One region of the Streptomyces sp. FXJ1.172 genome, then DNA from elsewhere that is predicted to be linked to it. Evidence: riboswitches for the same ligand, from Rfam matches in the RefSeq annotation. Region 1 holds a riboswitch; each other region holds the start of a gene.
What was found. A riboswitch is a leader RNA that binds a small molecule or an ion and turns the genes downstream of it on or off. The one in region 1 is predicted to bind cyclic di-AMP.
Positions count from the first base shown of each region.

Region 2: linked by a shared signal. The riboswitch ahead of A6P39_RS18970 (transglycosylase SLT domain-containing protein) and the one ahead of A6P39_RS12780 (M23 family metallopeptidase) in region 1 are both predicted to bind cyclic di-AMP.
Region 3: linked by a shared signal. The riboswitch ahead of A6P39_RS22675 (M23 family metallopeptidase) and the one ahead of A6P39_RS12780 (M23 family metallopeptidase) in region 1 are both predicted to bind cyclic di-AMP.
Region 4: linked by a shared signal. The riboswitch ahead of A6P39_RS24840 (LysM peptidoglycan-binding domain-containing protein) and the one ahead of A6P39_RS12780 (M23 family metallopeptidase) in region 1 are both predicted to bind cyclic di-AMP.

Region 1 covers NZ_CP119133.2:2,895,239-2,898,478, forward strand. The annotation lists gene A6P39_RS12775 (GntR family transcriptional regulator) at 1-143, opposite strand, end outside; gene A6P39_RS12780 (M23 family metallopeptidase) at 439-1,182, opposite strand; cyclic di-AMP (ydaO/yuaA leader) riboswitch at 1,195-1,356, opposite strand; gene A6P39_RS12785 (M16 family metallopeptidase) at 1,568-2,938, opposite strand; gene A6P39_RS12790 (M16 family metallopeptidase) at 2,956-3,240, opposite strand, start outside.
Region 2 covers NZ_CP119133.2:4,274,358-4,277,597, forward strand. The annotation lists gene A6P39_RS18965 (polyprenyl synthetase family protein) at 1-627, opposite strand, end outside; cyclic di-AMP (ydaO/yuaA leader) riboswitch at 1,402-1,583, shown strand; gene A6P39_RS18970 (transglycosylase SLT domain-containing protein) at 1,588-2,079, shown strand; gene A6P39_RS18975 (HAD family hydrolase) at 2,146-2,958, opposite strand; gene A6P39_RS18980 (NAD(P)-binding domain-containing protein) at 3,084-3,240, opposite strand, start outside.
Region 3 covers NZ_CP119133.2:5,073,266-5,076,505, forward strand. The annotation lists gene A6P39_RS22665 (dihydrofolate reductase family protein) at 1-436, shown strand, start outside; tRNA gene A6P39_RS22670 (tRNA-Met) at 497-570, opposite strand; cyclic di-AMP (ydaO/yuaA leader) riboswitch at 935-1,100, shown strand; gene A6P39_RS22675 (M23 family metallopeptidase) at 1,110-2,138, shown strand; gene A6P39_RS22680 (aldo/keto reductase) at 2,218-3,162, shown strand.
Region 4 covers NZ_CP119133.2:5,540,797-5,544,036, reverse strand. The annotation lists gene eno (phosphopyruvate hydratase) at 1-564, opposite strand, end outside; gene A6P39_RS24840 (LysM peptidoglycan-binding domain-containing protein) at 900-1,595, opposite strand; cyclic di-AMP (ydaO/yuaA leader) riboswitch at 1,600-1,774, opposite strand; gene A6P39_RS24835 (LysM peptidoglycan-binding domain-containing protein) at 1,957-3,048, opposite strand; gene A6P39_RS24830 (cytochrome P450 family protein) at 3,198-3,240, opposite strand, start outside.

The DNA.
Region 1 (3,240 bases):
CGCAGGGCCTCGCGCACGGGGACGCGCGAGACGCCGTAGCGGCGGGCCAGGACTTCCTCGGTGAGGCGGCCGCCGCGCTCGTGGACACCGGCGACGATGTCGTCCCGGATCGCCGTGCATACCGAGTGCGCCGGAATACGCATGACCGACCTCCGCCTTAATCCCCGTGAAACGTCGACGATGGACGTGTGTTCCGTGACTCTATTGCAATGAGCCGGAATTTCCGACGGCGGGCCGGAATCCATGGATATTTTTTGGACAGCGACCGTTGGACAGCAGCCGTTGAACAGCGACCGGCGCGGACCTCCGGCGGACATCGTGAAAAACAGCGAAAGCCCCGGCTCGGTGAGCCGGGGCCCGGGCTGCCGTGCGCGGTGCGCCGTGCACGTTGCGCCGTGCGCCGTGCGCGTCAGACGTTCACGCCGTGCGCCGTGTGCGTCAGACGTTCACGCCGTGCTTGCGGAGATAGGCGACGGGGTCGACGTCCGAGCCGTAGTCGGGGGTCGTCCGGGCCTCGAAGTGGAGGTGCGGTCCGGTGACGTTGCCGGTCGCGCCGGACAGGGCGATCTGCTGGCCCGGGGTGACCTGCTGGCCCACCGTGACACCGATGGACGACAGATGGCCGTACTGGGTGTACATGCCGTCGGCCATCCGGATCACGATCTGGTTGCCGTAGGCGCCGCCCCAGCCGGTGGAGACGACGGTGCCGGAGCCGACCGCGTGGACGGCGGTGCCGCTGGCCGCGTGGAAGTCGATGCCGGTGTGGGAGCCGGAGGACCACAGGGAGCTGCTGGCCTTGTAGCCCGTGGAGACGTACGAGTCCGTGATCGGGGCGACGAAGCGGTTCAGGCGCTCGCGCTCGGCCTCACGGGCGGCGCGCTCCTTGGCCGCGCGGACCTCCTTGGCCCGCTCGGCCGCGGCCTGCTCGGCCGCCTTCTGCTCGGCTGCCCGCTGCTGGGCGGCGGCCTGGTCATCGATGTGCTCGGCGATGTCGTCGCCCATGGTGATCACCGGGGTGAGGCCGGTCTGCTCGGCGGAGTTCTCGGCGGCGAACGCCGGAGCGGCCGCGAGGGTGCCGATGACGCCGGTGGTGGTCAGGGCCGCGATGCCGGCCGCCTGAGCGGTGGTGCGCTTGACCCGGCCGGGCTTGCGGTGCTTCCCGGTGGCGCACATGAACGCCATGAAGTGGCTGGTCCTTTCCTTCCCTCTCGCCTACCGGGTTAGCTGACGGGTTCGGAGCAGGAAGGTCTCCTACGAGCCCCCCTCGCTGCCGCGCGGGCGCCCGATTCACCCCAGGGACGGTGGGTCCCCGGCTCCCCTGGCTCGCGCCGTACGGGGACTCGGCGATGGCTGTCCGGTGCCGCGGGTGCGGCGCACTGCCTGACGAACAGCCCGGACGACGCTAGGCGGGCCCGCCGTCAATCCCCAAACCGATCCCGGATTTTGTAGCGCATGCCACAGGGCAGACGGGCAACCTCCGCCCCAAAACGGGCATCTGGGGAAGGGAGTGGAACAGCAAGGGGCCCTGACGACCCGTAGGTCGTCAGGGCCCCTCGCACGCGTGCCGTTACTCGGCCGCCACCACGGTCACTTCGCCGATGCCCAGCGCCTCCACCGGCGCCTTGATCTGGGCGGCGTCACCGACGAGGACGGTCACCAGGCGCTCCACCGGGAAGGCGTTCACAACGGCCGCCGTGGCCTCCACCGTGCCCGTCGCGGCCAGCTGCTGGTACAGCGTCGCCTGGAAGTCGTCGGGCAGGTGCTGCTCGACCTGGTCGGCCAGCGTGCTCGCGACGGCCGCCGCCGTCTCGTACTTCAGCGGCGCCACCCCGACGAGGTTCTGCACGGCGACGTCCCGCTCGGCGTCGGTCAGGCCCTCGGCCGCGAGGGTGCGCAGCACCTTGCACAGGTCCTCCAGCGCGGGACCCGTGTTCGGCGTGTCCACCGAGCCGCTGATGGCGAGCAGCGAGGCGCCCGTGCCGTCCGGCGCGGAGCGGAGGACCTGCCCGAACGAGCGGACACCGTAGGTGTAGCCCTTCTCCTCGCGCAGGACGCGGTCCAGGCGGGAGGTGAGGGTACCGCCGAGGCAGTAGGTGCCGAGCACCTGGGCGGGCCACACGCGGTCGTGCCGGTCGGGGCCGACGCGGCCGATCAGCAGCTGCGTCTGGACGGCGCCGGGGCGGTCCACGATGACCACGCGGCCGGTGTCGTCGGCGCTCACCGGCGGCACGGGCCGGGACTCGCCCGGGGTGCCGGTCCAGGCGCCCAGGGTGTCGCCGAGCAGGGCGTCCAGGTCGATGCCCGTGAGGTCGCCGACCACGACCGCGGTGGCCGTGGCGGGGCGGACGTAGCGGTCGTAGAAGGCGCGCACGGCGATCGCGTCGATCTTCTCGACCGTCTCCTCGGTGCCCTGGCGCGGGCGCGACATGCGCGAGGCCGCCGGGAACAGCTCCTTGGACAGCTCCTTGGCGGCCCGGCGGGAGGGGTTGGCCAGCTCGTGCGGGATCTCGTCCAGACGGTTGCGGACCAGCCGCTCGACCTCGCTCTCGGCGAACGCGGGCGCGCGCAGGGCGTCGGCGAGCAGGCCGAGGCCCTTGGCCAGGCGGGAGGCGGGGACCTCCAGGCTCAGGCGGACGCCGGGGTGGTCGGCGTGCGCGTCGAGCGTGGCGCCCGCGCGCTCCAGCTCGGCGGCGAACTCCTCGGCGGAATGCTGGTCGGTGCCCTCGGAGAAGGCCCGCGCCATGATCGTGGCGACGCCGTCCAGGCCGGCCGGCTCGGCGTCCAGGGGCGCGTCCAGGAGCACCTCGACGGCGACGACCTGCTGGCCGGGGCGGTGGCAGCGCAGCACCGTCAGGCCGTTGTCGAGACTGTCGCGCTCGGGGGCCGGGAACGCCCACGGCTTGGCGTCGCCGGGCTGCGGCCGGGGGTGGAAGTCCATGGTGGCGAGCTGCTCGGTCACTTGGCCGTCTCCTCGTTCTCGTTACCGGCCTCTACGGTCGCTTCCTGCTCCGGGTCCTCGCCGCGCCCCGCTTCCTCGGTGTGCTCGGCGGAGTCGGCGGACAGCGGCTCGTAGACCAGCACCGCCCGGTTGTCGGGGCGCAGGCGCGCCTTGGCGACGTCCTGGACCTCCTTCGGGGTCACCTCCAGGACGCGCTTGACGGCGGTGAGGGCGAGCTGCGGGTCACCGAACAGGACGGCGAACCGGCACAGTTCGTCGGCGCGGCCGGCGACCGTGCCGAG
Region 2 (3,240 bases), 1.4 Mb from region 1:
GCCGTACTGCGACAGGACGTCGACGACCGTCTCGTCGGCGCCCGACATCATCGCGCCGAACCGGCACGACACGGCCACCAGCGAGCCCGTCTTGCCGCCGAGCACGTCCAGGTAGTGCTCGACCGGGTCGCGGCCGTCCGAGGGGCCGGCGGTCTCGAGGATCTGACCCGTGACCAGCCGCTCGAACGCGAGGGCCTGCACCCGGACCGCCTCGGGCCCGAGGTCGGCGAGGATCTGGGAGGCGCGGGCGAAGAGGAAGTCGCCGGTGAGGACCGCGACGGAGTTGTTCCAGCGGGTGTTGGCGCTGTCCACGCCGCGCCGCACGGCCGCCTCGTCCATCACGTCGTCGTGGTACAGCGTGGCGAGGTGGGTCAGCTCCACGACGACGGCCGACGGCACCACGCCCGGCGCGTAGGGGTCGCCGAACTGGGCCGCGAGCATCACGAGCAGCGGCCTGAACCGCTTCCCGCCGGCCCGTACGAGGTGCTGCGCGGCCTCCGTGATGAACGGGACCTCGCTCTTGGTGGCCTCGAGCAAGCCTTCCTCGACAGCCGCCAATCCGGCCTGGACATCGGCTTCGAGAGCCTGGTCCCGCACGCTCAGCCCGAACGGCCCGACGACGGTCACGAGGGGTCTCCTGTCTGCTGGTGTCTGCTGGCGATTACACGGCTTGTCGATAGGTCGCTGCCATCACTCGAGTCAGCGTATCCGGTCCCGTTTCGATCACCGATAGCGCCCACCGGTCCAGCCCGGGCGGTATTGGATCACGACCGGCATGTTTCTGATCGGACGGTAAGAACGGACATTCATCGACTTAACAGGAACCCTTGCGCTTTGTCTCGAACCGAGGGGCGAGCGGAGTAACACCTCCACCCCTTCCCCGGGCACCCGCGGTCACCAGGACAACGACGGGCGTCGCGTCACAGGTTCCACCGTCCCCCGATCCGCCCCCTCCGCAGGCCTGCGCGGGCCGCTTCCGGGTCGTCCGCCGACCATCCCGCCCTCCACTCTCCGTCACCCCTGCCGCCGCCCCCTCCACCGCTTCCCGATCGCATCCCGACCCCCACTCGACCACTCCCACTCCCTGCACACCCCTCCACGCGCCCCGGCATACGTCTCACTCGGCTGCAAATGCCCTAAAAACCTCATATCCGATTTGAGGTGATTTGCCATTTCGTGAGTTGGGTCACGGACCCCATCCCCGCACGCCCGTCGCCGAACCCTCCCTCCCCCCTTGCCCCGCTGACGAGTTGATGGTTGGCAACCGCAAAGGATCAAGTACCCCATAGGGCATAGACCAAGGTCAAATAGGGTTTTCCGTGAATCTGGCACTTGTTCCGGACATGTGCTCTCGCATACGTTCCCGGCCATCGGGTGGACGCCGAATCCTGCCGCCACCCGCATAACCATCCGCGAACTCATTTCGTACGGCAGGAGCGGGGGACCCAGGTAAGTCGCCGGACCGGTCGGCCCACGTCGCACCGGAACGGCTTGGGGTGAAGCCTCGCCTTCTCCGGAAGGCGCGGCCGGGCACCTCCCCGCCCGAACCCGACAGCTCACCTCGCAGGCGGCGGAGAGGAACTCCCCATGCGTGCCACCGCTCAGCACCGCCGTACCCGGACCAGCCGTCTCGTCCGCACCCTCGCCGTCGTCGGCACCGGTGCCGCCGTCCTCGCACTGCCGGTCATCGGGGCCACCAGCGCCTCCGCCACCACCGGCACGACGGCCACCACGAAGGCCTCCACCACCACCGGATACTCGAACAACCTCGACGGCTGGATCCGCCAGTCGCTCGCGGTCATGGCCCAGAAGGGCATCCCGGGCAGCTACAGCAGCATCTACCGCAACGTCATGCGGGAGTCCTCCGGCAACCCGCTGGCCATCAACCTCTGGGACTCCAACGCCGCCGCCGGCATCCCGTCCAAGGGACTGCTCCAGGTCATCGACCCGACCTTCAACGCGTACCACGTGCCCGGCACCTCCTCCAACATCTACGACCCGGTGGCCAACATCACCGCGGCCTGCAACTACGCCGCCGCGCGCTACGGCTCCATCGACAACGTCTACAGCGCGTACTGAGACACCACGGCGGCCTGAGACACGGCCGCCCCGGACCCGGCTGCCCGGTGCGCACTGATGTGCCGGTCAGCCGGCCGGAAAGAGTCGTTCGAGGACGACGGCGATGCCGTCGTCCTCGTTCGACAAGGTGATCTCGTCGGCCACCGCCTTGAGTTCGGGGTGGGCGTTGGCCATGGCGACCCCGTGTCCGGCCCAGTCGAACATCGGGATGTCGTTGGGCATGTCCCCGAACGCCAGGGCCTGTGGGGCCTCGATCCCCAGCCGCTCGGCGGCCAGTGCCAGCCCGGTCGCCTTGGTCACCCCGCACGGCTGGAGTTCCACGGTCCCCGGCCCCGACATGGTGACCGTCGCGAGCGAACCCACCACCGCGCGCGCGATGTCCGCCAACTCGTCGTCGGACAGGGCGGCATGGCGCAGCAGCACCTTGCTGATGGGCTCGCTCCACAGGTCGTCGCGCCGGCCGACCCGCACCGCGGGCAGCGTCGGGTGCGGCATCCGGTACCCCGGTTCGATGAGCGTGAGCCCGTCGACGCCGTCCTGGTCCACGGCCGCGTAGACCTGCCCCACCTCTGCCTCGATCTTGCCGAGCGCTGTCTCGGCCAGTGCCCGGTCCAGCCTGACCGACCACAAGAGGCGGCCGGCCGCGGCGTCGTAGACCTGTGCGCCCTGCCCGCACACCGCGAGCCCCGTGCAGCCGAGGCGGGCCAGCAGCGGCCGTACCCGCGGGGCGGGCCGGCCCGTCACCACCAGGTGCCGTCCGCCGGCCCGCGCCACCCTCCCCAGCGCCGCGAGCGACCGGTCGGAGACCGTGTCGTCGCCGCGCAGCAGCGTTCCGTCCAGGTCAGTGGCGATCAGTGCATATGCGGGGGAGGCTGCCATGATCAGAGAATACGGATCCGGCGCCCCTCCGACTCACCTTGTCGTCCTGCGTACTTACGTGCTCATCAGCCCCAAGTGGCGCACGATGTCACCCTGTTGACCATCCGCGCGGCGATCGGCACAGGTCAGCCGTGAGCGGCCGCCAGGTGTTTCGCCAGGCGCGGGGAGGCGAACCGCGTACCGCACACGAAGCGCATCACCGGGCCGTACGAGGACGCCGCCGGGAGGCCGGTGAAGTACAGGCCGGGGACGGACGACACACAGCCGGGGCCGAGCTTCGGC
Region 3 (3,240 bases), 2.2 Mb from region 1:
CCACTGGCTGCGCACCGCCTGCGAGCTGGCCGCGCTGTGCCCGCCTTCCGGGACGGCGTTCAGCGTCGGCGCGGTGGTGGTCGCCGCCGATGGCACGGAGCTGGCGCGCGGCCACTCGCGCGAGGGCGGCGATCCCGTGGTCCACGCGGAGGAGGCCGCGCTGGCCAAGCTCGATCCGGCCGACCCCAGGCTGGCCGGGGCCACGGTGTACAGCAGCCTCGAGCCCTGCGCCCGCCGGGCCTCGCGGCCCGCGCCGTGCTCCGAGCTGATCCTCCGGGCGGGGGTGCGGCGGGTGGTCACGGCCTGGCGCGAGCCGGACACGTTCGTGGATGCGGCCGACGGGAGCGGCGTGCTGGTGAAGGCGGGTGCCGAGGTGGTCGTCCTGCCGGAGTACGAGTCGCAGGCGAAGGAGCCCAACAGGCATCTGGTGGGGTGAGAGCCCCCTCATAACACTCAGGGCCCGGAATCCAGTGGATTCCGGGCCCTGAGCCTTCAGTAGCGGGGACAGGATTTGAACCTGCGACCTCTGGGTTATGAGCCCAGCGAGCTACCGAGCTGCTCCACCCCGCGTCGTTGTGTCTCAAGCATACGTCATCCGCGGGAGTGCTCGCACACCGGTTTCTCCGGGCCCCGCCGAACGGGGTCATTCGCTTCCTTCGCTTCCTTCGCTTCATCCGCCCGCCCGCGCCCGCGGCGGCGATCCCCTTCACTCAGGGTGATCGGACGACCGCCCTCCGCATAACATCTGAGACGCCATCAAAAACGCCAATGCTCCTGAACGATGGCCAACTCGCCCGGTTTGCCGTGGTCCTGGCTGGTAAGTCCTGGCCGAAAAGCGTTAATGATCAAGCCGAACAGCTTGGAAAGTGACTGTCAGGTCTATTAACGTTCGATAACGCAGCGCGGTCGTCCCAGCCGTCACAAGAGGCGGCTCCGTGCGCACGCGCCGAATCCCGCGAGGGAACCGGGGAACCACCACCTTGGGGTGAATCACGCGGACACCGACGTGAACTCACTGAGTCACGCCCGGTATACGCGCGTAGGAGACCTTCCTGCTCCGAACCCGTCAGCTAACCCGGTAGGCGAAGGAAGGAAAGGAGTGCGCCCGAGTGGCGTCCAACCGGCCTGCCCCAGAAGCCCCCTTCGCTCCCCAGCAGAGTGAGCCCGAGACCTTCGGTTACGGCTCCTACCGCGCCGAGGAGGGTCCCTGGGAGGAGTGGAACCCCACCGAGGACTCCACCGCCCAGGTCCGCGGCCGGCACCGCGTCGCCAAGCAGCGCGGCGGCTTCGCCCGCAGCTCCACCGTCCTCGGCGTCGGTGTCATGGCCGCGGTCGGCGCGGGCGGCATGGCCAGCGCCCACACCGGCAAGCCGCCGGTCTCCATATCCCTGCCCGACCTGGACTCCGTCGGCCACCTCTTCGACGGCGGCTCCGCCAAGGCGCCCAAGTCCACCGGCACCGGGCTCAGCAACGTCGGCGTGAGCACCGACAGCGGCAAGAGCGGCGGAGCCGGCGAGGCCCTGCGCAACCGGATCATGGCCCAGGCCGAGCAGCAGCAGAGCAAGGCCGACAGCAAGGCCACCGCCGCCGCGATCGCCGCCTCCGAGAAGCAGACCGCCGACGCGGCCGCCAAGGCGGAGAAGGACGCCGCAGCCCAGGCCGCTGCCGCCAAGGACAAGGCGCAGGCCGACGCGAAGAAGGCCGAGGAGGACCAGCGCCTGGCCGAGCTGGCCAAGCAGTACACGCTGCCCGTCGTCTCGTACACGATCACCGGCACCTTCGGCCAGCCCGGCGCCATGTGGTCCTCCGGTTACCACACCGGCCTCGACTTCGCCGCCCCCACCGGCACCCTGATCAAGGCCGTCCACGGCGGCACGGTCACCCAGGCCGGCTGGGCCGGCGCCTACGGCTACCGCACCGTCCTCACCCTGGACGACGGCACCGAGCTGTGGTTCTGCCACCAGTCCTCGATCAACGTCTCGGTCGGCCAGAAGGTCTCCACCGGCGACGTGATCGGCCGGGTCGGCGCCACCGGCAACGTCACCGGCCCGCACCTGCACCTCGAGGTGCACCCGAACGGCCAGGCCACCGCCATCGACCCCGCGCCGTGGCTGCGCAGCAAGGGCCTCAACCCCTGAGCGTGGCATCCGGGTGAACCGTGTGAAACGAACGCCGGCGGCGGGATGAGATCATCCACCGCCGGCGTTGACACAAGGCATGACGTCCTTGCGCACACTCGGCACTTCCGACCTCGAGGTCTTCCCCCTGTCCCTCGGGGGCAACGTCTTCGGCTGGACCGCCGACGAGGAGACCTCCTTCGCCGTCCTCGACGCCTACGCGGCGGCGGGCGGCAACTTCATCGACACCGCCGACTCCTACTCCGCCTGGATCGAGGGCAACCAGGGCGGCGAGTCCGAGACGATCATCGGCAAGTGGGTCAAGGCCCGCGGCAACCGCTCCGAGGTCGTGATCGCCACCAAGGTCAGCCAGCACCCGCAGTTCCAGGGCCTGTCCGCCGCCAACATCAAGGCCGCCGCAGACGCCTCCTTGCGCCGCCTGGACACTGACCACATCGACCTCTACTACACCCACTTCGACAAGCCCGAGGTCCCGGTCGAGGAGATCATCGGCGCGCTGGACGAGCTGGTGAAGGCGGGCAAGGTCCGGCACATCGCGGCCTCCAACATCAGCCCCGAGCGCCTCAAGGCCTCCCTGGACTTCTCCGACCGCGAGGGCCTCGCCCGCTACGTCGCCCTCCAGCCGCACTACAACCTCGTCTCCCGCGACACCTACGAGGGCGCGCTGCAGGACCTGGCCGCCAAGGAGAACCTGTCCGCGGTGCCGTACTTCTCCCTCGCCTCGGGCTTCCTGACCGGCAAGTACCGCCCCGGCACGAAGGTCGACAGCGCCCGCGCCGAAGGGGCTCAGAAGCACGCCGAGTCCGAGCGCGGCCAGAAGGTCCTCGCGGCCCTGGACGAGATCGCCGCCGCCCACGGGGCTCCCGTCGCCACGGTCGCCCTGGCCTGGCTCGCGGCCCAGCCCACGGTCACGGCCCCCATCGCCTCGGCCCGCACGGTCGAACAGCTCCCGGCACTGCTGAAGGTGGCGGAACTGAAGCTGACGGATGAGGAGATCGCGAAGCTGACGGCCGCGTCGGCCTAGCTCTCCGCCGACGGCTCTTCGTCGGCAGCGCTTTGCCGGCGGCTCTTTCCCGCCGCGGCGGCGCGCAGCTCTGACGGC
Region 4 (3,240 bases), 2.6 Mb from region 1:
GTAGACCTCGGCACCCCAGCGCAGCGCCTCGGAGAAGGACTCCGCGCCGATCGGGGCGATCATGAACTCCTGGATGTCCACGTTGGAGTCGGCGTGCGAGCCGCCGTTCAGGATGTTCATCATCGGCACCGGCAGCAGGTGCGCGTTCGGGCCGCCCAGGTAGCGGAAGAGGGGGAGGTCGCTGGCCTCGGAGGCGGCGTGGGCGACGGCGAGGGAGACGCCGAGGATGGCGTTGGCGCCGAGGGAGCCCTTGTTGTCGGTGGCGTCCAGGTCGAACATGGCCTGGTCGATCAGGCGCTGCTCGGTGGCGTCGTAGCCGACCAGCTCCGGGCCGATCTGCTCGATGACGGCGAGGACCGCCTTCTCCACGCCCTTGCCCAGGTAGCGGTTCGGGTCACCGTCGCGCAGCTCGATGGCCTCGAAGGCACCGGTCGAGGCGCCGGACGGGACGGCGGCACGACCCGTGCTGCCGTCGTCGAGGCCGACCTCGACCTCGACCGTGGGGTTGCCTCGGGAGTCCAGGATTTCCCGGGCTACGACGACGTCGATGGACGGCACGAGCATCTCCTTCTTGGATGTGACGCTGGAAGTGCGGGGCGGTGTGCCTTACGGCTGTGCCTTGCGACTAGAGCCTAACCGCCTTGGGAGGATCAGCCGGCGACCGACCGTCCCGTGGACGGGGAGGACACGCAGACGGTACCCATTGTTCACCCTCGGAACAAAGGGGGGTGCCGATGAGACCCTGCTGAAGAGTGGGGAAACAAAAGCCCCGCCCCGGCGCGTACGGGGGAACACGCGCCGGGGCGGGGAGCCCGTGGGGACGGGGGGTGGCCCTCACGGGGCCTTCAGCGTGGGGGGCGGGGATGTGAGGGCACTGTGCGAGGGCTCGCAGCCGGGTGTCACTTCAGGTGCAGCTGCTGGCCCGGGTAGATGAGGTTGGCGTCCTCGACGATGTCCTTGTTCAGCTTGAACAGCTTCTGCCAGCCGCCCTGCACGTGGTGCTTCTCGGCGATGGAGCTGAGGCTGTCGCCCTTGACGACCTTGTACTCGCCGTCGCCCTTCTTGACCTTCTTGCCGGTCGGGGTGGTGACGGTCTTGGCCGCCGACGGGGCCGTGCGCTCGGCGGAGCGGTTGGCGGCCTGCTGGTCGGTGGAGCGGGTGGCCGCACCCGTGCTCGACGAGGTGGTCTTCGACGAGGTGGTGGGGGCGGAGCCGTTGTAGGCGGCGGAGGACAGGCCCGTGCCGCAGACCGGCCAGGCGCCCTTGCCCTGCGAGGCGAGGACCTTCTCGGCGACGGCGATCTGCTGCGCCTTGGTGGCCTGGTTGGCCTGCGCGGCGTACTGCGTGCCGCCGTACGCGGCCCAGGTGGAGGCGGTGAACTGCAGGCCGCCGAAGAAGCCGTTGCCGGTATTGATGGACCAGTTGCCACCCGACTCGCACTGGGCGACCGTGTCCCACTCGGAGGCGGTGGCGGCGGAGGCGTTGCCGGCCGCCATCAGCGGGGCGGCCACGGCGGCGCCGGTGACACCGGCGAGTGCGACGACGCGGACGGCCTTGGACGGGCGGCGGTGCTTGCCCTTGCCGGAGAACAGCATGGATCGATCCCCTCACCGACGCCTGCGAGGTGAGCTGTCGGGTTCGGGCCGGTTGAGTTGCCCGGCCGCGGGCCCGCTGTTCGCGAGCCGCGGCTTCACCCCCAGCCGGTTCCGGCATCAACTACCGGTTCCGGCGCCTACCTTGGGTCCCCCGCTCCTGCCTACGGCGCTTGACGCGACGACTGTTCCCGGGCAATCGCTGGCAGGATTCGGCGTTGCGACTGCCGGGGCTCGTGGTGACGAGCGGTCCTGACCGTAGACATGCGTTCGGCGGAATTTCAAAGACGATCAGGGCTTCTGAGACTCATCCCACACTTTCACCAAACCGGACATCGGCCGCGAAACGGGGCGCCAACTCCCGCTACTCGTCGCCCTTTTCGCCCCCGACATTCAGGGTCTGACCGGCGGCGATGTGGTTCGGGTCGGCACCGATGGCCTTCTTGTTGCCGGCGTACAGCGCGCGCCATCCGCCGTCGACGCCAAGGGAGTCGGCGATGGAGGTGAGGGTGTCGCCCTCGCGGACGGTGTACGCGTCCGGCTCGCGGCTCGCGTGACGGCCCGAGGACGGGGCGCTTTGACCGTTTGCCGCACCTTCGTCCGCACTGCCGCCGCGGTGACGTCCGCCACTGCTGAGGGCCCCGGTGTCGACGAGGCTCCAAGAACCGGCACCCTGCGGGGAATTGTCCGACTCGTCCGTTCCGGGAGTCGCCGTGGGGTAGCTGTCGGCTCCCTGCGAGTTCCCGCTGCCGGAGGAGCCGGACGAACCGGAAGAGCCGGATGCATCCGCCTTGTCGGTCTTGTCGGACTTGGGGGCGTTGCTCCCGGTGGAGCCGTGCGTCGCGCCCGGCGTCTTGTCCGCACCCCCGCTCGGACTCGGGGACGGCGTGACGCCGGTGCCCGTGGACGAGCCCGAGCCGGACGCCGGGCCGGAGGGGGAGCCGGAACCGGACCCGGTTCCGGAACCGGAGGAATCCGACAGACCGGACGCGCCGGAGTCGTCGGCCGATCCGGAGTCATTGCCCGACGCCTTGCCGTTCCCGGAGTTCCCGACGCCCGTGTCGACGTCGACCGAACCGGAGTTGGAGGTCAGCCCGGCCGTCAGGGCGCACATCGTCCACGGCTTGGTGCCCTGGTCGGCCAGGATCTTCTCGGCGACGGCGATCTGCTGGGAGCGGCTGGCCTGGTCGGCACTGTCGGCGTACTGCGTGCCGCCGTACTTGGCCCAGTCGTCCTGCGATATCTGCAGGCCGCCGTAGTAGCCGTTGCCGGTGTCCGCGCTCCACGAACCGCCGCTCTCGCACTGGGCGACCTTGTCCCACGTGGTGCCGTCGGCCGCGTCGGCGCTCGCGGCGCCGAGCAGCGGGATGGCGATGGCGGAGCCGGTCACCCCTGCCGCGACGAGGAGGGCCGGAGCCTGACGGGGGCGACGGTGACGACCGTTCCCGGTGAGCATGCGGAAACCTTTCGTGCGACAGCAGGACCGGCGCGGCGGGTGGTGCCTGTCGCCACGCTGATGGGTGAACGTATCGGCAGACGATCACTTGTCACAAGTTAATGCCGCGCAGATCACGTGAAGATCACAGAGTTGAACGCCCTTCACGTTCACGGTTCTACGACTTCACGGGTGGCCGGAGTGAACTCCACA